Regions from separate parts of the Paraburkholderia sp. BL6669N2 genome, predicted to be linked through region 1. Evidence: riboswitches for the same ligand, from Rfam matches in the RefSeq annotation. Region 1 holds a riboswitch; the other holds the start of a gene.
What was found. A riboswitch is a leader RNA that binds a small molecule or an ion and turns the genes downstream of it on or off. The one in region 1 is predicted to bind cobalamin.
Positions count from the first base shown of each region.

Region 2: another riboswitch for cobalamin. It lies ahead of cobA (uroporphyrinogen-III C-methyltransferase); the one in region 1 lies ahead of B0G80_RS35230 (CbtB-domain containing protein).

Region 1 covers NZ_QUNA01000002.1:2,842,236-2,853,619, reverse strand. The annotation lists gene B0G80_RS35280 (FUSC family protein) at 1-194, opposite strand, end outside; gene B0G80_RS35275 (MarR family winged helix-turn-helix transcriptional regulator) at 202-678, opposite strand; gene B0G80_RS35270 (response regulator) at 797-2,455, opposite strand; gene B0G80_RS35265 (ATPase domain-containing protein) at 2,459-3,976, opposite strand; gene B0G80_RS35260 (LysR family transcriptional regulator) at 4,062-4,964, opposite strand; gene B0G80_RS35255 (alpha/beta hydrolase) at 5,214-6,290, shown strand; gene B0G80_RS35250 (MFS transporter) at 6,287-7,645, shown strand; gene B0G80_RS35245 (alpha/beta hydrolase) at 7,665-8,687, shown strand; gene B0G80_RS35240 (hypothetical protein) at 8,786-9,226, shown strand; gene B0G80_RS35235 (histidine phosphatase family protein) at 9,245-9,841, opposite strand; cobalamin riboswitch at 9,905-10,047, shown strand; gene B0G80_RS35230 (CbtB-domain containing protein) at 10,086-10,307, shown strand; gene B0G80_RS35225 (CbtA family protein) at 10,319-11,059, shown strand.
Region 2 covers NZ_QUNA01000002.1:1,623,918-1,635,301, forward strand. The annotation lists gene cobN (cobaltochelatase subunit CobN) at 1-3,036, opposite strand, end outside; gene cobW (cobalamin biosynthesis protein CobW) at 3,043-4,134, opposite strand; cobalamin riboswitch at 4,323-4,616, opposite strand; cobalamin riboswitch at 4,685-4,935, shown strand; gene cobA (uroporphyrinogen-III C-methyltransferase) at 5,174-5,950, shown strand; gene B0G80_RS29790 (cobalamin biosynthesis protein) at 5,947-6,420, shown strand; gene cobO (cob(I)yrinic acid a,c-diamide adenosyltransferase) at 6,417-7,019, shown strand; gene B0G80_RS29800 (cobyrinate a,c-diamide synthase) at 7,023-8,321, shown strand; gene bluB (5,6-dimethylbenzimidazole synthase) at 8,305-8,964, shown strand; gene B0G80_RS29810 (DUF4136 domain-containing protein) at 8,986-9,630, opposite strand; gene B0G80_RS29815 (CHASE2 domain-containing protein) at 9,627-11,384, opposite strand, start outside.

The DNA.
Region 1 (11,384 bases):
AGCATGGTGCCGAGCGCACGATAGAGCGCCTTCGAACGCGTGGCGCCGACAAACGGATTCGACACGATGTAGACGGTCGCCATCGCCCAATAAGGCCGCGGCAGTTCGAGCGCGAGGCCGATGTAGAGCGCGATCATCGCCGCGGCAAATGTCTTGACGGAGAACAGCCAATCGCGAAGGGAAGGGTAGACCATCAACGCGTTACGCCGGATCGCCGCTGCGATCGCTGTTCTGATCGGCGCGCTCGCCGGCGTCGGCCGTGAACGCGGCCAGCACGCGCAAAGTGGCTTCCAGGTCGCTGCGCGAAACGCCTTTTAACGCTTGCGCCCGCAGCGTGACCAGTTCTTCTTCCATTTTCGCGGTGACGGCGCGGCCTTCTTCGGTGAGCACCACGGTTTTCGCGCGCCGGTCTTCGGGGTCTTCGTCGCGACGCATCAGGCCCGCGGCGCACAGTTGATCGAGCAGCCGCACGAGCGAAGGCCCTTCAATACCGATGTGATCGGCGAGCGTGACCTGGCGCACGGCCGCGCCGAGCCGGCTGGCGGTGAGGAGCGGCGTGGCGCAGGCCTCGGAAACATTGAAGGCCGCGAGCACACCGTGGCTCGTGCGCCGCCATTTTCGGGCGGCGACGACCAGCGTGCTGCTGACTGTCCGGCGTAAGGCATCGAGATTCGACATGGCCGGTATTGTATTTCCAAAAAATTCGTTAGCAAACTATTGATTCTGGAATTTTTTATGACGATACGGCACGGCTGCGCGCGTCGGCATGCGCGCAGGTTCGTTACGTCGGCGTGACTCAGGCCGCCAGCCCGAGCCTGACCGTCCGCGCCAGATCGTCCAGTTGGAAAGGCTTGCGCAAGATCGTGCAGCGCTTCACCGCCAGCCCGGAGATGTCCACGTCCGCATAACCCGTTGCCAGGATCACCGGCAAATCCTCGCGCATCTTGCGCGCCTCGGCGATCACGTCGATGCCGTTCATGCCGGGCATCGCGAAGTCCACCATCAGCAGGTCCGGTTTGTCGTCCTGCAAACGGTTCAGACCCGCGCGTCCGTCGGCGGCTTCGGTCACGGTGTAGCCGAGCATTCTCAGCGACTCGACCAGCATGGCACGCACTTCGCTGTCGTCTTCGACCACCAGCACGCGCTTTTCGCCGATCACGTTCGCTTCCGCATTCGACGCCGCTTCGGCCTGCGGCGCCACGCGTTCGCGCAACGGCAGCCAGAGTTCGACAGTGGTGCCCACGCCTTCCTCGCTGAACAGACGCGCGGTGCCGCCGGCCTGCCTCGCAATGCCGTAGACCTGGCTCAAGCCGAGTCCCGTTCCCTTGCCGATCGGCTTGGTGGTGAAGAACGGATCGAACACGCGCGACACCACATCGGGCGGCACACCCGAACCGGTATCGGCGACTTCGACCACCACGTAGCGGCCTTCAGCGAGTGTCTGATCGGGCGCCTCGCGCTGCTTCACGCGAATGCCGAGCTGGCCGCCGCCCGGCATGGCGTCGCGCGCGTTGATGGCGAGATTGAGAATGGCCAGTTCGAGTTGATTGGCGTCGGCCTGAGTCCACATCTCCTGGCCTTCGAACTCGTTGGTATAACGGATGCTCGATCCGAGCGACACCGTAATGATGTCGCGCATGCCTTGCAGCAGCGCCACCACGTCCACCGCTTTCAGATCGAGGTTGCTGTTGCGCGAGAAAGTGAGCAACTGTCCCGTTAGTTTCGCGCCGCGCTCGGTCGCGCGCTTGACGGTGGCGGCCATGCTGCGAAGGCGCTCATCGCTGGTTACTCGCGCGATCAGCTCGGCGTTCACCATGATGACGTTCAGCAGATTATTGAAGTCGTGCGCGATGCCGCCGGTGAGTTGCCCGAGCGCCTCCATTTTCTGCGACTGCACGAGCACCGCCTGCACTTTGGCGCGCTCGTGTATTTCCATCATCAGCCGATTGTTGGCGGAGGCGAGTTCCTGAGTACGTTCGGCGATACGGCTTTCCAGCGAGTCGTTCAACTGCACCAGTGCTTCTTGCGCTTCGATCCGCTCGGCGAGATGGCGGCGCGATTCATATTGCCGCGCGCGTGCCCGCAATGACGACGCCACCGCGCGCCGCAGCGTCTCCGAATTCAGCGGACGTTCAAGCACGACAACGTTGCCGAGCCGTTCGAGCACTTCGAGGCCGCGTTCCGAGCGATGTCCGACGCGTGAGGCGGCGAGCAGAATAATCGGGAAATCCGACCACGCGGGCTGCTGCTCCAGCCACTCGAACAAACGGGCCGCATGGTTGCCCGTGAGCGCTTCTTCCGCGATCAACGCGGCGCCCGCACCGGCGTCGAGTTCAGCGGTGAGCGCATCGGCATCGCGGCATGCCACGCAGAGGCGTTGATCTTTGTGCAGCACCTCGGCAATCACATCGGCGTCGCGGCCAAACGGCGCAAGAATAAGGACGCGTTGCTCCATAGCCTACTGCCCGGACGTGTCGAGGACGCGGTTCGTCGCACCGAGCAGTGCAGTGTTGCCGCGATAAGCCGGCAGTCCGGAGAGCACACCTTCGAAGTCGCGCAACGCCTCGCCGACTTCCACGCCATTGCTGCCGAGCCGGAACTGGCGGATCGAGCGCTCGTGAGCATTGGCGCGGCTCTTTACGGCCGTCACGGCGGTGAGCACTTCGCCGTGGTGTTCGAAGTAGCGGAACAGCACCACCACGTCGCTCAGGTAGCTGATGTCGATATCGGTCTGTACCTCGCCGATGATGCCGTGCTGCCCCAGCACGAGCATCGTGATCACGCCTTGCTGGTTCAGATAGCCGAGCAGTTCGTGCATTTGCAGCAGCAGATAGCGCTCGCCCGGCATTGCCTGCAGATAAGCGTTCAGACTGTCTATCGCGACAAAGCGCGCACCGTCCTGCTCGACAGAGCGGCGGACATCGCTGGCGAATTCACCGGGCGAGATCTCCGCCGGATCGATCTGCCGCAGCGTCAGCAGACCGCTTTCGACGTGCGGCGCCAGATGCATGCCGAGCGTCGCGCAGCGGATCGTCAACGTGACGAGTGTCTCGTCGAACACGTAGTAGACGCAGCGCTCGCCGCGCTCGAGCGCGGCGATCAGGCACGACACCACCGTAGTGGTCTTGCCGACGCCCGAAGGGCCGATCATCAGTGCATTGGTGCCGGGGATCAGACCGCCGCCGAGCAACGCGTCGAGTCCCTGCGTGCCGGTGCTGACCGCCTCTGTGTCGAACTGCGCGTGGTGTTCCGCCGCGACAAGGCGCGGATACACGCGGATGCCGCCGGTGTCGAGCGTCAAGTCGTGATAGCCCTCGCGGAATTTGATGCCGCGCATTTTGGCGATGCGCGTGCGCCGCCGGTTGCCGCCATAGTCGCGCACCAGATTGTCCAAACTGACCACGCCGTGCGCGATGCTGTGCAGTTGAACGTCACCGGGCTCCGAAGAATTGTCGTCGAGCAGCAGCACCGTGCATTCTCGGGTGGCGAAATAGCGCTTGAGCGCGAGAATCTGCCGCCGGTAACGCAGCGGGTTCTGCGACAGCAGACGCAATTCGGAGAGGCTGTCTAGCACGATGCGCGAGGGTTTGAGTTCCTCGACCTGCTGGATGACGTTGCGCACCGTCTCGCCGAGTTCGACCTCGGCCGGGTGCAGCACGGTCTGCTCGTACTGCGGGTCGAGACCTTCGTCCGACACCAGCTCCAGAATGTTGAAGCCGCCGATATCCCAGCCGTGGCTTTGCGCTACCGCGATCAGTTCGGCGCGGGTCTCGGAGAGCGTGATGTACAAACCTCTCTGTCCCTCTTCGACTCCCTTGAGTAAGAATTGCAAGGCCAAGGTAGTTTTACCTGTACCGGGCGCACCTTCCACAAGGTACATGCGATGGGGCGTGAGACCGCCTCCCAGGATGTCGTCAATTCCATCGATTCCTGAGGAAAGGCGGCCCGGCTTGTCGGCGGCTTGTCTGTTTGACATGGCGTAGCGTATTTGACGTCGATGGATGGCTGTTGGTTATTCAGCCGGTACGGCGAGAATGCAAAATCCGTGCCGGTTGACGGATTCATGCGCCGGCGCGCTCCTTCACCAGTTGAATGAAGCGCGTGGCCGCGCTGTTGTGCAGTGCCGCGGGATAGGCAAGGTGCAGCGGCGCGCTGAGTTTCGAAGGGTTCGCGAGCGTGCAGTACACGGTGCCCACCTGGTCGTAACGCTGCATGGAAGCGGGCACCAAGGTCACGCCCAGACCCGCCGCCACGAGGTTGATGCCCGACGCCATGCGCGGCACTTCGCGGGCAATGCGCGGGACGAAGCCCGCTTGCCGGCAAGCGGCGAGGATGTCGGCATACATGCCGGGTGCGCCCGGACGGCGGACCAAAATGAAGTCTTCGTGCGCCAACGCTTTGAGCGACACTTGCGGCCGCTTCTTGCCCTTGAGCAACGGATGACCCACCGGCAACACCACGACCATCGGTTCGTCGAGCAGCAACTCGAACGCCACGCCCTCGCGGGCGTCGACCGGCTTGCGTAGAAACGCCGCCTGGATCTGGCCCGCGGCCAGACGCTCGATGATCTCCGCCGCGTTGAACTCGGCGAGGTCCACGGCGACCTCGGGGCAGACCGCGCGAAACGCGCGGATCGCCTCAGTCGTGAATGGATGGAACGACGCGGAACTGGTCAGTCCGATCGAAATCGTGCCGAGTTCTCCACGCGCAATCCGGCTCGCCTTTTCGACAGACTGCTGCAGATTTTGCAGCAGGCGTTGCGCGTCTTCCGCGAAGGCCTGACCGGCCGGCGTCAAGGTGACGCCGCGCGGCATGCGCACAAAGAGTTCGAAACCGATCTCTTCTTCCAGCGTTCGAATCTGCTGCGAGAGCGGCGGCTGTTGCATGGCTAGCCTTTCTGCCGCGCGCGTGAACTGGCCTTCTTCGGCGACCGCCAGAAAGTAACGCAGATGCCGCAGCTCCATGGTGTTTCGTCTCCTCACCAGCGCATGAAGGCCGGTTCGATGCCATACATACTAAGTATGAATGGTGCATGAAACAGGTATTTTACATTTACCATGTCCGCTCCTACGATCTCGTCCATCGCATTCCGTCCGAATCAGGCCGGCGTGACGGTCGGTATTCGCCTCCGGTTCCGAGTATTCGGTTTCCCTACGACGGATTTGACGATGCGCCGCGTTCAAGACTGCGCACGGTTATCAGGAGCAAGCTGGATGACTTTGAATCTTTCACGACGTATTGCGGCGTTGTGTATGTCGACAGGCGCGGCAGTGCTGATGACGTTCGCGCAATCCGCGTTCGCGGTCCATGCTTACGAGCCGCATCTGAAGCCGGTGGCGACGATCTCCAACACGCGCTTCACGCTCGCCACGCCGCAAGGGCAAGCGCAATTCCCGCTGTATCTGTCGAAGGATTGGAACGTTGCTCAGCCGCAGGTGACGCGCGCGGTCGTCGTGATTCACGGCAAGCTGCGCAATGCGGACGTGTACTTTCGCACCGCTCAGAATGCCCGCGACACCGCACACGCGGACCCCGACGCCACGCTGCTGATCGCGCCGCAGTTCCTCGCCACGCTCGACACGCGCGTACACGACGAGCCTGCCGACTTGCTGCGCTGGACCGGCGACGCCTGGATGGGCGGCGAAGCGGCGCGCGCGCCGCTTCCGATCAGTTCCTACGAGGTGCTCGATGCGATCGTCGCGCGGCTCGCCGATCGCAAGCTATTCCCCAATCTGCGGCATGTGGTGTTCGCCGGGCATTCGGGCGGCGGCCAGGTCGTGCAGCGCTACGCCGTCGCGGCGCGTAATATCGCCGCGTTGACCGGCGAAGGCATCGACGTGCGTTACGTGGTCGCGAGCCCGTCCACGTATGCGTATTTCGATGCGCAACGGCCTAACGCGCAAGGTATTGCCGCGCCGTTCGATGCCGCGCAATGTCCCGACTTCAATCAATGGAAATACGGCATGGACAACCGGCCGCCGTATCTCGACGACCGCACGCCCGCGCAACTCGAAGCGATCTACGCGTCGCGCCAGGTCGACTACCTCGTCGGCGGCGCTGATGACGATCCGCAGCAGAGCGCGCTCGACAGAACCTGTGCCGCCGAAGCGCAAGGACCGCAACGCGCGGCGCGCGCCGAAGCGTACTACCGGTATATCCAGTCGCGTCATCCGGACGGCCTGAAGCAGCACTTTCATATCGTGCCGGGCGTGGGGCACGACGGTGCGCGCATGCTGACGTCGGTATGCGCGCTGTCAGCAATGTTCGACACTCCGGGATGCGGGCAATGAGCGAAGCGACTTTCAATCAGCGCGACGGTGCCGCGGCTGGAGCCGATGCAGCGAACAGCTTGAGTCCGTCGATGGTGCGGCGCGCGATCTTCGCCTCCGTGCTCGGGAATGGACTCGAGTGGTTCGACTTTCTGATCTACGGCTACTTCGCAAAGATCATCGCGCAAGTGTTCTTTCCCGGCGGCAGCGGCTTCGTGTCGATCATGCTGACGCTTGCGACGTTTGCCGTCGGTTTTATCGTGCGGCCGATCGGCGGCATTCTGCTCGGCATCTACGCGGACCGCGCTGGGCGCCGCAAGGCGCTCTCGCTGCTGATCATTTCGATGGCGGCCAGTACATTGCTGATGGGTCTCACGCCGGGCTATGCGAGCATCGGCATCGGTGCGCCGCTGTTGGTGGTCCTTGCGCGCTTATTGCAGGGGCTATCCGTGGGCGGACAGTTCGCGACGGCTTCCGCGATGCTGGTCGAGTACGCGCCCCCGCACAAGAAGATGTTCTACGGCAGCTTCAACATGTCGGCCCAGGCGTTCGCGTTGCTGCTGTCGTCCGGCGTCGGCTATCTGCTGACCACGCAGCTCACGCATGAGCAACTGGTGGCGTGGGGCTGGCGTTTACCGTTTCTGTTCGGCGCGCTGGCGGGGCCGTTCGGCTTCTTTATCCGGCATCGCGTGGCCGAGTCACCGGAGTTCGAGCGGCTGCTCGAACACAAGGACAAACCGCCGCGCGTCACGATCCGCCAGTTCTTCCGCGACAACGGCGACGCGGCGATCTGCGCGATGGGCGTGATTATCGTCGGGGCGGCGACTAATTATGTTTGGCATTCCTATCTCTCGGTGTATGTCGAACGGCAATTGCATTTGCCGTTGTCCACCGCTTTGCTCGGCGCGTTCGTGTCCGGTGTGCTGAATCTGTTTCTGTTTCCGCTGTCCGGCAAGCTCGCCGATCGTTTTGGCGCATACCGGCTGTTCTATCCCATCGTGATGGCGTGGATGGTCTGCGTGTATCCGCTTTATCACTTCGTGGTGACGAATCCGACGCCGGGGCACCTGTTCATCGCGCAGATGATCGCGACGCTGTTCCTCGCCGCGATGTCCGGCGCGCATCCCGGCATGCTCGCGACCTTGTTCCCCGTGCGCAGCCGTTCGGCGGGCGTGGCGCTGTCGTACAACATTGCGGTGACGCTGTTCGGCGGCATGGCGCCGCTCACCATCACCGGCTTGACGCGCGTGACCGGCAGCAGCCTCACGCCCGCGTTTTACCTGATTTTTGCCGGCTTCGTGTCGCTCGCGATGGTGTACTTCACGCGCGCCGGACGCATGTCGAGCGGCGCGGCGGCTAGACCCGCCACTCATTGATCGACCACGAGCCTATTGCATGACCCAGCCTTTCATCACAGACGACGAACGCGCGCCGAATGAACATCCGGTCGCGGTCGTTGCGAGCCGGCATCTGAGCGTCACGACGCGAGCCGGCAGCGGCACCGTGCCGGTGTTTTCCAACGGCGACTGGCTCGCGCCGACGCGCGATGTCCAACGCGCCGTGATTCTGATTCATGGCCGCTTGCGCAACGGCGACACGTATTTCGAACTCGCGCAGCGTTCGTGCTCGCTCGCCGGCGGCAGCGCGGCCGATACGCTGCTGATCGTGCCGCAATTTCTCGCGAGCGCGGATGTCGACGCGCATGAGCTGCCGCCGTCCACGTTGCATTGGGACTGGACGAGCTGGATGGCCGGCGAGAACGCCGAAGGTCCCGCGCCGATCAGTTCGTTCGATGTGCTCGACGCGATTGTGGACACGTTGGCGTCGCGCGAGCAGTTCGCGTCGCTCGCCGAGGTGGTGATCGCGGGACACTCGGGCGGCGCGCAGGTCGTGCAGCGCTACGCGGTAGTAGCGCGAGACGAGGCGTCGCTCGCGGCGCGCGGTATCGCGCTGCGCTATGTGGTCGCGAATCCTTCGTCGTATGTGTACTTTGATGCAATGCGGCCGGTTGGGTCGGTTGCGTCCGCTGTGTCCGGCGAGTTTGCGGCGTTCGATCGGGCGAGGTGTCCGTCGTTCAATCGCTGGAAATATGGGCTCGAGGATTTGCCCGCTTGCTCTCGCGACGCGGCTTCAGCGGCCACGCTCGAAGCGCGTTACGCGCAGCGTGACGTGACCGTGCTGCTCGGCGGCGCGGATTGCGATCCACAGCATCCGGCGCTCGACCGCTCGTGCGCCGCGCTGACGCAAGGTGAACACCGGCTCGGGCGCGGCCTGGCTTACGCGCGCTATATGGCGTTGCGGCATCCCCAAGGATTGGCGAAGCATCGGACGTATGTGATCGATGGTGTCGGGCACGATGCCAAGGGGATTTTCGGGTCGGCGCAGGGGCTGGCGGCTTTGTTCGGTACTGGATTGTAATGATGGTGACTGAAGCGCGGTCTTGACTAGTCAGCGCTCATGGGCATGAAGCGTGCTACCGCGCTGGTACTGCGAGTGACTTCAAGGACCGCGCCGACATGAACAGAACCCGATTGCTTGCCACCGCGCTCGCCGCTGCGTCGCTGGGCGTTTTGCTGACCGGCGGTGCGTATGCCGACGATGCGCCTAGCCCTTGCACATCCCTGAAGCGGATCGTCGCGGCGGCCCCTGGCGGGCTCGCCTCATTGACATCGGACGACGGCAAGGGTGTCGCGCAACCTTACGGCGACGACGCGCAATGTTCTGCGAGTCACGGTGCCTATCAATGCACGTGGACGCCGCATCACGATGCCGGCTCGAATGCCGACGCGCTGCAAGCTGTCGCGGCGGACGTCGCATCGTGTCTGCCGGACGCGACGCACGATCAGAATTCGCCGGGACGTCAGCACTTTTATCTGGGCGCGAAGGGTAAGAGGACCGATATCACACTGACGCCGACCGGGTCGAACAAGCTGCGTCTGGTGGTGTCGGGTAAATAAGCCACCCGGCGAGAGCGGCTAGTATGTCGCCGGCCACCATGTCCAGCCGCGCGACGAGTGCCGCAACTCGATGATCGAAAGCGGCGCGATTTCAATGCGCGGAAAAACCGCGGGCGATGCCCCGAGCGCGTACACGATCGCTGCCCGCAGCACCGGCGCGTGGGTGACGGCGATCACGTCGCGAACATGGGACGACGCACGATCCGTCTCGCCGTCTAACAACGCTTCGAGCCATCCTCCTACCCGTTTCACGAGTTGACTGAACGACTCGCCGCCGTGAGGCGCGGCGTTCGGATCGCGCGTCCAGGCGGCGACGTCTTGCGGCGCTTCGGCGGCGAGGTCGGCGAGCCGCCGTCCTTGCCATGTGCCGTAGTTCAGATCCGCCAGACCGGCGTCGACCGATGCCGCGAGACCCAGCGCCGTCGTCGTTTCGCGCGCGCAGGCGGCCGGGCTGACGAAAGCCGGCGCGTCATCCGCGATCGCCAGGCGCAAGCGTGCGGCGTGGGTTTCGGCTTCGGCGAGTCCGCGGGCGTCAAGTGGGTCGTCGGCGGGAAAACGGCCTGCGCGTTGGGCCGCGGTCGATGCGTGGCTGACCAGTAACAGCCTTGTGTCCATTCCGTTCATGTCCTGTCAAGCCACGCCCCGAAGCCGAACGCCGGCGGCATGAAACGTGTGTTTTGCGTTGCCGGGTGCCGAAGTTTAGCGCGTAGAATAGCGGGACTGCGAAGCGCGGAAGCCGGTGAGAGCCCGGCGCGGTCGCGCCACTGTAATCGGCAGCACAAGCCGAAAGCCAGACCTGAGCTTCGCACCAATCCTCTGCAATGACAATCGGGGCGCGTTACCCCAGGAGATGTCCATCATGACCGAAGCTGTTTTCGATCCCGCCAATCAGCCCGTTGCCCAACCCACGCCGATTCCGCTGCGCGAGTTGTTGCCCTGGGTCGTGTTCGGCGGTTTGCTGTTGTTGCTCGCGCTTTACTTCGTGGGTGCGGAACAGGGCGCCACCTCGCTGGTGCCGGGCATGTACGTGCATGAGTTCGTGCACGACGGCCGCCATCTGCTCGGCTTTCCCTGCCACTAACGGAGTCGACCATGGTGGGTAAATTGTTGGTACGCGGGATGCTTGCAGGCATCGCCGCGGGACTCCTCACGTTCGGCTTCGCCCGGGTAGTGGGCGAGCCGCAGGTCAATCAGGCGATTTCATTCGAAGAAAAGGCCGAGGCCGCGAAAGGCGAGGCGCCCGAGCCTGAGATGGTGAGCCGCGATACACAGCGGGGAATCGGCTTGTTGACTGGCGTGCTGACTTACGGCGCGGCATTCGGCGGCTTGTTCTCGCTGGTGTTCGCTTACGCTTATGGGCGAGTGGGCGCGTTGAGCCCGCGCGCGTTGTCCGCATGGCTTGCGCTTGGCGCGTTCATTGCTCTCGCGATCGTGCCGAACCTGAAGTATCCGGCGAACCCGCCCTCGGTCGGCGACCCTGAGACGATCGGGACGCGCACGGGGCTGTTCTTCCTGATGATTGCGATCTCGCTGGCGGCGATGGTGTTCTCGCTCAAGGTGCGGCGCCGTGCGGCGATGAAACTTGGCGCCTGGAACGGCTCGATCGTGGGGGCAGTGGTGTTCATCGTGATCATCGCGGCGGTGCAGTTGTCGATGCCCGCGATCAACGAAGTGCCGGAGGCTTTCCCGGCGGTGCTGCTGTGGAAATTCCGCGTCGCGGCGCTCGGTATGCAGGCGATTATGTGGGCGACGATCGGGCTGCTGTTTGGCGCGCTGGTCGAGCGAATTGCGTTGATGCGGGTGGCAGGACGGCCGGCGGTGAAGTCGGCTTGATCGGCGTGACGAGTGCGGCCGCTTCGGTGGTTGCGCTCGGCGGTTTGCTCGCCGTGCTTCGCTCTCCGCAGTTTGCGCGCAGTGGTCAAGATGGGTTCTGCGTCAAGGAGTTGGGGCGGTTGTGGGGTGGTTATCCACAGGCTTGCGAACAATTTCTGTGGATAAACTCGCCCGCGATGCTCAAGAGCAACAAACATCTGTTCCGTTCGACTTTAACAACCTGGTTGCTGGCACACGGCCTCCGGTTGTCCGCATCATTGGGACAGGGCAGGTGTTTTGCGTGACCATTCAGGGCGACTCCGGTCGCCCTTTTTTATCTTGTCGC
Region 2 (11,384 bases), 1.2 Mb from region 1:
CAGCGCATCGCGTTCGCGCAGCACGCGCGCGCGAATCGGATTCAGGTCCTCGGGTTCGTCGAGTTCGGCGACGGCTTGCACGGCGGCGTCGAATAAATGCATGACGTTGGCGAAGGCATCGCGGAAGAAACCGGACACCCGCAACGTGACGTCGATTCGCGGCCGGTCGAACGCCTCGATCGGCATAATTTCAAAATCGGTCACGCGATGGCTGCCCGGCGCCCACTTCGGCCGCACGCCGAGCAACGCGAGCGCCTGGGCGATATCGTCGCCACCGGTGCGCATGGTCGCGGTGCCCCAGACGGACAGACCGATGGCGCGCGGATAGTCGCCCTTCTCCTGCAAATGCCGTTCGATCAGTTGCTGGGCGGATTTCAAGCCGAGCGACCAGGCGGCCTGCGTGGGAACCGCACGCGTGTCGACGGAATAGAAGTTGCGGCCGGTGGGCAGCACGTCGGGCCGGCCGCGCGACGGCGAACCGCTCGGCCCGGGCGGCACGAAACGGCCTTCGAGGCCGCGCTTTAGCTGAAGCATTTCCTGCGGACCGCAGGCGTCGAGCCGCGGCAGCACGTCGTTACGCAGACGTTCGATCACTTGCTCCGCTTGCGGCAAGCCGGCGGCCATCGTGGTTACCGATGCTTGCGTTCGATCTCCGCACACGTCTCGCAGCAACTCAGCCGCCAGCAACTCCAGCCGCTCACGCGTATCGCCACAGTGCCGCCACGGCGCATCGCTCACACGCTGAAGTACATCGGGACGCGGACCGTCCCACACCGCCGCCCAATCCACCGACAACGGATCGAACAGATGATCCATCTGCAGATCACGCGCCAGTGCATCGATCAAGCCGGCCTTGCCGCCTTGCCCGTCACCGACAGGAAAACGCCCCAATGCCAGCAACGTATCGCGTCGCTGCACGCCATCGGGCGATTGCCCGAACGTATGCAAACCATCGCGAATCTGCGCTTCCTTCAACTCGCACAGCCACGCATCGACGCGCGTGAGCAGCGCGTCTTCGTCGTCCTGTCCGTTCGGTGCGGCGAGACTCAGTTCCTCATGCAGCTTATGGTCGACGATGGTCGCCAGAATCGTGCGCCGCAACAGCTTCGAGCGGCGCGGGTCGACCATCAGCGCTTCATAATATTCGTCGACCTGCCGCTCCAGGTCCTGCAAAGGCCCGTAGCTTTCGGCGCGCGTGAGCGGCGGCATCAAATGATCGATGATGACAGCCTGTGCGCGGCGTTTCGCCTGGCTGCCCTCGCCCGGATCGTTGACGATGAATGGATACAGATGCGGCATCGGCCCGAGAATCAGATCGGGCCAGCAGGTGTCGCTCAACGCGACGCTTTTGCCGGGCAGCCATTCGAGATTGCCGTGCTTGCCGACATGCACGATTGCGTCGATACCAAAGTGGTGACGCAACCAGAAATAGAACGCCAGATACGCATGCGGCGGCACGAGTTCGGCGTCGTGATAGCTCGCGTAGTCGCCCTGCTCGCGCGAACGCGACGGTTGAATGCCGACGAACACCTGTCCGCAACGCCAGCCCGCGATCATGAAGCGGCCGCGTCGCAGCGTCGGGTCCTGGTCTGGCGCGCCCCAGCGCGCGTTCAACGCCTGACGCGTTTCGGCGGGCAACGCGTTGAAGTGCGCGAGATAGTCGTCGAGTGCGAGGCTTTGCAGCGCGGGACGCAGATCGCGCACGACCGGATCGTTGGTCACGCCTTCGGTGAGCTTTTTCAGCAACGCGTCGCCGCCCGAGGGCAAATCGGCGAGACGATAACCTTCGTCGCGCAGCATCGACAGAATGCCGACTACCGAAGCCGGCGTATCGAGTCCCACGCCATTGCCGATGCGCCCTTCGCTCATCGGATAGTTGGCGAGGATCAGCGCGAGTTTCTTGTCCGCGTTATCGAGTGAACGCAAACGGCACCAGCGGCGGCTCAGTTCGGCGAGAAAGCCCACGCGTTCAAGGTCAGGCTGATAACGCACCACGTCGACCTGAGTATGCCCACAGCGGTACGCGAGTCCCTTGAAACTGATCGCGCGCGTGATGATGCGGCCGTCCACTTCCGGCAGCGCGATATGCATGGCGATATCGCGCGAATTGAGACCCTGATTGTCCTTGACCCAATCGTCGCGATTGCCGCCGCTCAGGATCACCTGGAGCACCGGGGCGTCGCCGGCGAGCGCGAGCGGCTCGGGGTCGTCGATCGCGGACGCGGCGAATGCGGTCGTATTCAGCACCAGCGCCACCTCGTGCTGCGCGCACAGCGATTGCACGACGTCGCGGCTCATCGCATCTTTCAGCGAGGTAATCGCGATCGGCAGCGGATTCAGACCTTGCGATTCGAGCGCGTCGATCAGCGCGTCGAACACGGCCGTGTTGGCGGCCTTCAGATGCGCCTTGTAAAACAGGATCGCCGCGACCGGCGCTCCCGGTTTCCAGCGCGACTGCCAGTCGGCCATGGTCGGCATATCGCGTTCCGGATGGTAGAGCGTGGCGGCGGGCAACGCGCGCGGCGGCGCAGGTTCGCGTCCCCAGCCGAAGGCGCGGTGGGCGATACAGCGCAGGAACGCCTCGGCATTTTGCGGGCCGCCTTCGCGCAGATAGCGCCACAGTTGATGGCACAGATCCGCGCTTGCCGTGCTGCGCGCGAGCAGGTTCGGATCCTCCTGCAGATCACCGGAGAACATCGCGAGCGTCTGCTGCTTGCGCTCGGCGAGCGCCACCACCTGCTCGATGCCGTAAGGCCAATACGCTTCGCCGCCCAGATGATCGACCACCACCACGCGCGCATGCTGCAAGACGTCTTCGAGATAAAAATCCACCGACGCCGGTTGCCGCAAATACGTGACGTTCGCGAGCCGCACGCTCGGAAAGCCTTCGCCCAGCCGCGGAAAAACGCTCGCCAGCAGCGACAGCGTGGTATCGGCGGAGCTGAGCACCACGATATCCGCGGGCTGCTGATCGATCCGGATCACGCCTTGCGTGTCGTCGACAAAACCGCCCGGCGTGGTGCGCAGCAAATGCATATGCGCTTACGCCTGTTGCGTTTCGACGCTCGACGGCACGCCCAGCGCCGCGTCGAACGCACGTTGCAACGCCGGCTGATCGAGGTCTTCGCCAATCAGCACGAAGCGGCTCGGGCCGCTTTCGCCGGCCTGCCAGCGTCGATCGAAATAGCTGTCAAAGCGCCGCCCAACGCCTTGAATCACCAGACGCATCGCCGCGCCCGGCAGCGCCGCGAAGCCTTTGATGCGATAGATGGTGTTGGTTTCGACCAGCTGTTGCAGCGCGGCGATCACCGCCTCGCGCGACGACGCATTCGCCTGCACGACCACGGAGTCGAACTCGTCGTGATGGTGGTCGGCGTCGTCGGCGGAGCCGTGGTGATCGTGGCGCAAGTGGATCGTGTCTTCCGACGCCGCTTCGAGGCCCAGCAATGTATGCAGATCAAGTTGGCCCATGTGCGCGCGAACGATCTTCACTTGCGGCGGAATTTCCTCGCGGATCGAAACTTCTACCGCGCTTTGCTGCGCGTCGTCGAGCAAGTCCGTTTTGTTCAGAATCACCAGATCGGCCGCGGACAACTGATCTTCGAACAGTTCGTGCAGCGGCGACTCGTGATCGAGATTCGGATCGGCCTTGCGCTGCGCATCCACGGCGACCGGATTGTCAGCAAACTGACCGCTCGCGGCGGCCGGGCCGTCCACCACGGTGACCACGGCATCCACGGTGAAGCTGTTCTTGATTTGCGGCCAGTTGAACGCCTGCACCAAGGGCTTCGGCAACGCCAGACCCGACGTCTCGATCAGCACGTGATCGATCTGATCGCGGCGCTCAACGAGCTTTTCCATCACCGGGAAAAACTCTTCCTGCACGGTGCAGCACAGGCAGCCGTTCGCGAGTTCATACAATTGGCCTTCGGTTTCGACGCCGTTTTCATCGCAACCGATGCCGCAACCCTTGAGGATTTCCCCGTCGATACCGAGCTCGCCGAATTCGTTGACGATCACCGCGATGCGCTTGCCGCCCGCATGCTGAAGAATATGCCGCAGCAGCGTAGTCTTGCCGCTGCCGAGAAAGCCCGTGACGATGGTGACGGGGATCTTGCGCATTTGAGTTTGCATCGTGAGGTCCATCCGTAGGAGTTGCACGTGCACGCCGGCGTGTTTTCAGCGCATGCCGAGGCAAACAGAGCACACGCCCGGCCAGCCACGACCATAACAAAACACGGGGACGAAAGTCGGCGTTGCCGCGACAACAGAAAAGCAGAAAGCGGGAATGAGTCATGAACGCAGCGCCGCATCCCCGCGGCGTTCGTCCTTCGTTATCTGGCCGGTATCCGGGCTGGCGAAAGCGCCGCTCCCCCTTCCCGGACGAGTGATTTCTCGCCCAGTGGTGATATGCCGACGCGGCCTTGCGCGTGGACATCGAAGCCGGCTCCGCGGCGCTAACCGACTGCGTTCGACACGGCAGTTAGCACCACATTTCGCTTACCGTTGCGGGGGCAGCACAGGTTGGCCCGATCCATGGCAGGTGGGCACCCTGTTTCCCGTTTAACTGCATGCGCACGAGCGCGCACACGAGCACCAAAGTGCGTGCGAGTGTAGGCCCGCCGCCCGGTGCCGTCAAGGAAACCCCAGGCCGCAAGCGCTTATCGGACGGGGCGCCATGTGCTATCGTATGCGCGCGTTTGGTGCCCGCACATGCATTCGCGTGTGCAGTTAAACGGGAAACAGGCAGCGCGCCATGCGCTTAACCTGTGCTGTCCCCGCAACGGTAAGCGACCTGCGGCGCGATGTTGAATCGACTCGCGCCGCGCATGCGTTTTTTAAGCCACTGTCCGGCAATTTCCAGCGAATGCGGACGGGAAGGCAAAGCGCGTGAGGCCGCCAGCCCGGATACCGGCCAGACGCGGAGGCGGCGAACCTCAGGGCAACATCACGCCGCCGGCCGCCGGAATCCGCGAGGGACGGATGCGAAGGCGCTAAAGCACGACGCAGAGTGTCCGCGTAGGCGAGTTTCGTGTGAAACTCGCTACGAACCACGCATTGCGCCATGCCTGAATCCGTAGCACTGCATGACCCCAACGTCCGCCGTCTGGCGACCCTTCGCGCTTCACCCTTTCCCGCTTGTCACGACATGGCGCCCGCCGTGCACGCCGCGATGACCCGCGCCTGGCTGATCGGCGCCGGCCCCGGCGACGTCGAACTCATGACCATCAAGGCCACCCGTGCATTGGCGCAAGCCGACGTGGTGCTGGTCGACGATCTGGTGAATCCCGAGGTGCTGCAGTTCGCGCGCGCTGATGCGCTGGTCGTCTACGTAGGTAAACGCGGCGGTCATCCGTCGACACCGCAGGAAGGCATCGTCGCGCAGATGCTCGAACATGTGCGGGCCGGGCGCAGTGTCGCGCGTTTGAAAGGCGGCGACCCGTTCGTGTTCGGCCGGGGCGGCGAGGAACAGCAGGCGCTGCACGCGGCCGGTATCGAGGTGGAAGTCGTCAACGGCATCACGGCGGGAATCGCGGCGCCCGCGGCGATCGGGATTCCGGTCACGCATCGCGATCATGCGCAGGGCGTCGTGTTCGTCACCGGGCACGGCGCGGGCAGCGGCGAGCCCGACTGGGCCGCACTCGCGGCCACGCGCATGACGCTCGTGATCTACATGGGCATGCGGCGGCTCAACGATATCGTCGGCGCGTTGCTTGCGGCCGGCATGAGCGCCGACACGCCGTGCGCGGCGATCGAATCGGCCACGCGTCCCGAGCAACGCCACGCGCTTGCGCGCCTCGGTGAATTTGCCGACACCGTCGCGCGTACCGGACTTGGGTCGCCGGCGATCGTGGTGATCGGCGGTGTGGCGTCGCTCGCGTTGGCGCGTGAGGCGGCGCATGCGGAACGCGCTGCAACGCCGCTCGCGGACGGAACGGATACGCGATGAAAACGCTCAGCGTCGGCATCGGTTGCCGTTTGCATAGCTCGGCCGAGGAGATCGAAGCCGCGGTGCGCAGCGCGCTCGGCGCGCATTCGTTCGACGAAATCCGCACCGTCGCCTCGCTCGATACCAAAGCCCGCGAAGCGGGCCTCCTCGAATTCTGCGCGCGTCATGCGCTGCCGCTGACGTTCTTCAGCCTTGAACAGATCGCGGCGTTGCCTGTCGCGGTGCCTTCGGCGGCAGCGCGCGAGCATCTCGGCGTGGACGGCGTCTGCGAGCCGTGCGCGCTGCTTGGCACTGTGGCCGACGTCGCAGCCGGGCTCGGTGAATCCGTCATAGGTAATGCGCCTCGCGCCACGCTCCTCGTGCGCAAAACCGTTTATGCCGGCGTCACCGTGGCGATCGCCTCAACCACCGCTCACGCCGCTCGCGCCGAACACCCAGACAACGACACACAGCAACAGGACCTGCCATGAAGACCGATCCCGAATCGCATCAACGCATGACCGAGCGCCGCCGCGAAGGCCACGAGAAAAAACAGGCCAACGCCACCGTCGAAAAAGGCCTGCTGATCGTCAATACCGGCACGGGCAAAGGCAAAACTACTGCCGCATTCGGCATGGCCGTGCGCGTGCTGGGCCACGGCATGCGTCTTGGCGTCGTGCAGTTCATCAAGGGCGCGCTGCACACCTCGGAGCGCGACTTTCTCGGCGCGATCGCCAACTGCGATTTCGTCACAATGGGCGACGGCTACACCTGGAACACGCAGAACCGCGACGCCGACATCGCGACCGCGCGCAAAGGCTGGGACGAAGCGCGCCGCATGATCGAAAGCGGCGAGTACCAGATGGTGATCCTCGACGAGCTGAACACGGTGCTCAAGTACGAATACCTGCCGCTCGACGAAGTCCTGTCGGTAATCAACGCGCGCGCGCCGATGCTGCATGTGGTGGTCACCGGCCGTCACGCGCCGGACGCGCTGATCGAAGCCGCCGACCTCGTCACCGAAATGCGCATCGTCAAGCATCCATATCGCGAGCAAGGCGTGAAAGCGCAGCGCGGCGTGGAGTTCTGAGCGATGGCCGCGTGCCCCGCCCTGTTCATCAGCGCACCCGCTTCGGGTCAAGGCAAGACCACGATCACGGCGGGTCTCGCGCGCTACCATCGGCGGATGGGGCGACGCGTGCGCGTCTTCAAGACCGGACCGGACTTTCTCGATCCGATGATTCTGGCGCGCGCGAGCGGTGCGCCGGTCCTCTCGCTCGATCTGTGGATGGTCGGCGAAGCCGCCTGCCGCACGCTGCTCGCGCAAGCCGCCGCCGAAGCCGACCTGATCCTGATCGAAGGCGTGATGGGTCTGTTCGACGGCACGCCGAGCAGCGCCGATCTCGCCACCGCATTCGGCGTGCCGGTGCTCGCGGTGATTTCGGCGAAGGCGATGGCGCAGACCTTCGGCGCGGTCGCTTTCGGTCTCGCGCAATTCCGGCCGCAGGTGCCGTTTTACGGCGTGCTCGCCAACCGCGTCGGCTCCGCGCGGCATGCGCAGATGCTAGAAGAAGCGTTGCCGCCGGATCTGCGCTGGTGCGGACACATTGCTGCCAGAGATGAAATCGCACTGCCCGATCGTCACCTCGGCTTGCATCAGGCGCAAGAAATCGACGACCTCGACGCGCGGCTGGATCACGCCGCTGACACTCTAGGACGCACCGCGCTCGCCGAATTGCCGCCGCCGGTCGAGTTCGGCACGCCGACACCCGAGATCCTGCCGCGCCTGCTTGACGGCAAGACGATCGCCATTGCGCGCGACGCCGCGTTCTCGTTCATCTATCCGGCGAACGTCGCACTGCTGGAAACGCTCGGCGTGCAAGTCGCTTTCTTCTCGCCGCTCGCCGACGAAGCGCTGCCGGAACACACCGACGCTGTGTATCTTCCAGGCGGCTACCCTGAACTGCACGCCGCCACGCTGGCCAGCAACACGCACAGCGCGGCGAGCATCCGCGCGCACGCGGCGGCGGGCAAACCGCTCGTCGCCGAATGCGGCGGCATGCTGTATCTGCTCGACCAACTCACCGACACGCACGGCGTGACCACACCGATGCTCGGCCTGCTGCCCGGCCACGCGACCATGCAAACGCGCTTCACCGCGCTCGGCATGCAGCAGATCGACAGCCTGCACGGGCCGATGACCGGCCACACGTTTCACTACTCGAAGCTGAACACGTCGCTCACGCCGCTGCGCTCGGCCACCAGGCCGCAGGGCGACGCGCCCGGCGAGGCCCTTTATCGCGCCGGCTCGATCGTGGCGACTTACATGCACGCTTACTGGCCCTCCAACCCGGCCTTCACGGCCGCCCTGTTCCATGGCGAAGCCTTTTAACGATTCCGAGCGCGACGCCGTCTACCGCGCAATTTACGAACGCCGCGACATGCGCCATTTCGTGCGCGATCCGGTCGATCCGGCCGTGCTGCAGCGCCTGCTCGACGCCGCGCATCACGCGCCGAGCGTCGGCTTCATGCAGCCGTGGCGGATCGCGCGGATCACCGATCCCGCGCTGCGCACGGCTTTGCATGATGCGGTGGAAAGCGAACGGCTCGCCACCGCCGATGCGCTCGACCAACGCCGCGAAGAGTTCATGAAGCTGAAAGTGGAAGGCATGCTGGACTGCGGCGAACTGCTGGTGATGGCGCTGATGGACGGCCGCGAGCGCCACATCTTCGGCCGGCGCACCTTGCCGGAGATGGACCTCGCGTCGGTGGCGTGCGCGATCCAGAACATGTGGCTGGCCGCGCGCGCCGAAGGTCTCGGCATGGGCTGGGTGTCGCTGTTCGACGTCGACGCGGTTCGCCAACTGCTGCGCATGCCCGAGGGCGCGCGTCCCGTGGCGATTCTGTGTCTCGGCCACGTCGACCGGTTTTATAGCGAGCCGATGCTGGAAACCGAACGCTGGGCGAGCCGCGTGCCGCTCGCCGATTGCGTGTTCGAAAACCGCTGGCCGGAAGACAGCGATGCGCCGGAATGAACTCGTCGCGTGTTACAGCTCTTACGGCTGAAGCGGCTTCACTGACATCACCATCGGCACGCCGCCGGTTTCGTCGGCGCGCAATTTCACGCGCCAATCGGGTGGCGCATCGAAGGGAAACCTGGCGAGCGCACTTTTGACGAGCGTCGGCATGGCATGCAGTGGGTCCGCGTCGCGGTCGCTGCTCACCGCGCTGACTTTATAGACCTCCTGTCCGCTCGCGCGCTCGAAAAACCGCAGCGTCAGCGCATGCTGGTACGCGGGACCGCCGAACAGAGAGAACGGCGCAGCGGGGCCGCGCCGGCAGTCGCCTGACGTACAGCCGCTTTCATCGACGCCGATGGTCGCCGGCCGCGTGTCGTAGGCAACCGAGAGCAGATAACGCGCGGGCTCGCCCTTCGTTTCGACAAAGCCCTGCTTCGCCAACTCGTCCACCAACAGGCGCTCGAACTGCGGACGATCCGCGCTGACTTCTTGCGACGGCATGCGCGCAATCGTGTAAGTCCGCTCGCCTTGCAGCGCGGCGGTCGCGTTCCCGGTACCGGCGGTATGCACGTCGGCGCTCAGACCCGTGCAACCGGTGAGACTCGTCGCGGCCAGCGCGGCACAGATCAGGAGTGCTTTCACCATCTTCTCGCTTCGATAAGGTGTGTGTTCGTATGTCATGGGCGCGGCGTGAACGAGGCACTCGATTGTGCGTCTTCGAGCACCGGCAGGCATATCGTGAATGCCGTGCCCTGACCGGGTTCACTCGCCACCTCGACATCGCCGCCGTGGCGCGTGACCACCGTCTTGACGAAGGCCATGCCGAGCCCTGCGCCGCCCACTTCCGGCCGCTCGGTTTCGTGAAACCGCCGGAAGCGCTCGAACAACCCGGCCTGCTGCTCTTTCGGAATGCCGTAGCCCTGATCGCGAATCGTGCACGACACGCGCGTCGCCGCCGGCACGCCCTTCGGCGTCAGGCTCGCAATGCTGCACACGATCCGCGTATCCGGCGGGCTGTACTTGACCGCGTTGTTCAGAATGTTGACGAGCGCGCGCGTCATCAGCGAACGGTCGGCGCATATCCAATGGCCGTCGTCGGCAGCATCCGTCTCCGTGTGCAGCGTGATGCGCCTGGCGTGCGCCTGCGGCCAGACTTCGTCGCTCGCGTCGATCAGCAACTCGGCGAGACTCACCGGTTCGAGCACATAGGTTTGCGATTCCGCGCGCGCCAGTTGCACGAAGTCGTCGGCCAGCGTGAGCGCGCGCTGCGCGTAGCGTTCGATGCGCTCGAGCACGCCGCGCGCGAGTACCGGCTCGCGGCGGGCACGTTCGATCTCCACCAGCGCGAGAATCGACGCCTGCGGCGAACGCATGTCGTGCGAGAGCAGCCGCAACGCGTCTTCCCGCTGACGCTCGGCCGCATGCAAGGCCGACACGTCGACGAGGCCCGCGATCCAGCCGGTCGTCTCGCCCTGCTCGTTGGTGCAGTTCGCGTAGCGCAGCAAATGGTCGCGCTCGTGGGCGTCGCGCACCTCGACGCCGTGCGCCATCAGCGCGGCGGATTCGTGGCGCGTGGGATCGAGCGGCGCCGGCCAGTGCGTGCGGGCGAGCAGATTGTTTTCGGCATCGGAGGCGGCATCGGTGTCGATCGTCTTTACGAGGGTCAAGCCGCCCAGCACGTCCTGCATCGGCCGGCCTTCGGGCAGCGGCGCGCCGAGCCGCGCGAAATGCGCCTTGGCGGCATGGTTGGCGATCAGCACGACACCGCGCACGTCGCTCACGAGGATCGGCTCCGGCATGCTGTCGAGGCTGTCCCATACGAAACGCTTCATGTCCTGCACGCGCTGCGCGGCCTGCGCCATCAGCGCCATGTGCTGCTCCAGCACGTCGCCGCCGAACTCGCGCCGGCGCTGCGGGGTTTCCGGCAGCAGATGGGGTTCGTCGGCGAGACGCTGCAGTTCTCCGCGCAGATACGCCATGGTCATTTCGAGGCGCCGCCAGTTCCAGATCGGATACACGGCCACCAGACCCACGATCGCCGGCACCGGCGACATCCAGAGCCGCGCGCCGTACAGCAAGGCGGCGCTGCCGGCCGCCGCGAGCAGACACAGTGCGCCCGTCAACAGCAACGAACGGCGCGGCGACAGTACGAGAAATCCGGCCAGCAACGCGGCAAGCGGCGCGAGCGACACCGCGAACAGCATCCACGGATAGACCGGCTCGATCTCGCGGCCGGTAAGCAGCGTGTCGAGCACGTTCGCGTGGATATACACGCCGGGCAGCGGACCGAGTTCACCCGAGACGGGCGTCGCGAAGCGGTCGTACAAGCCGGACGCGGTCACGCCGATCAGCACGATGCGGCCGCGCAACTGCTCCGGCGTCACATTACCGGCGAGCACGCGCGCGAAACTCAGCTTCGTGTAGTTCTGCGCGTT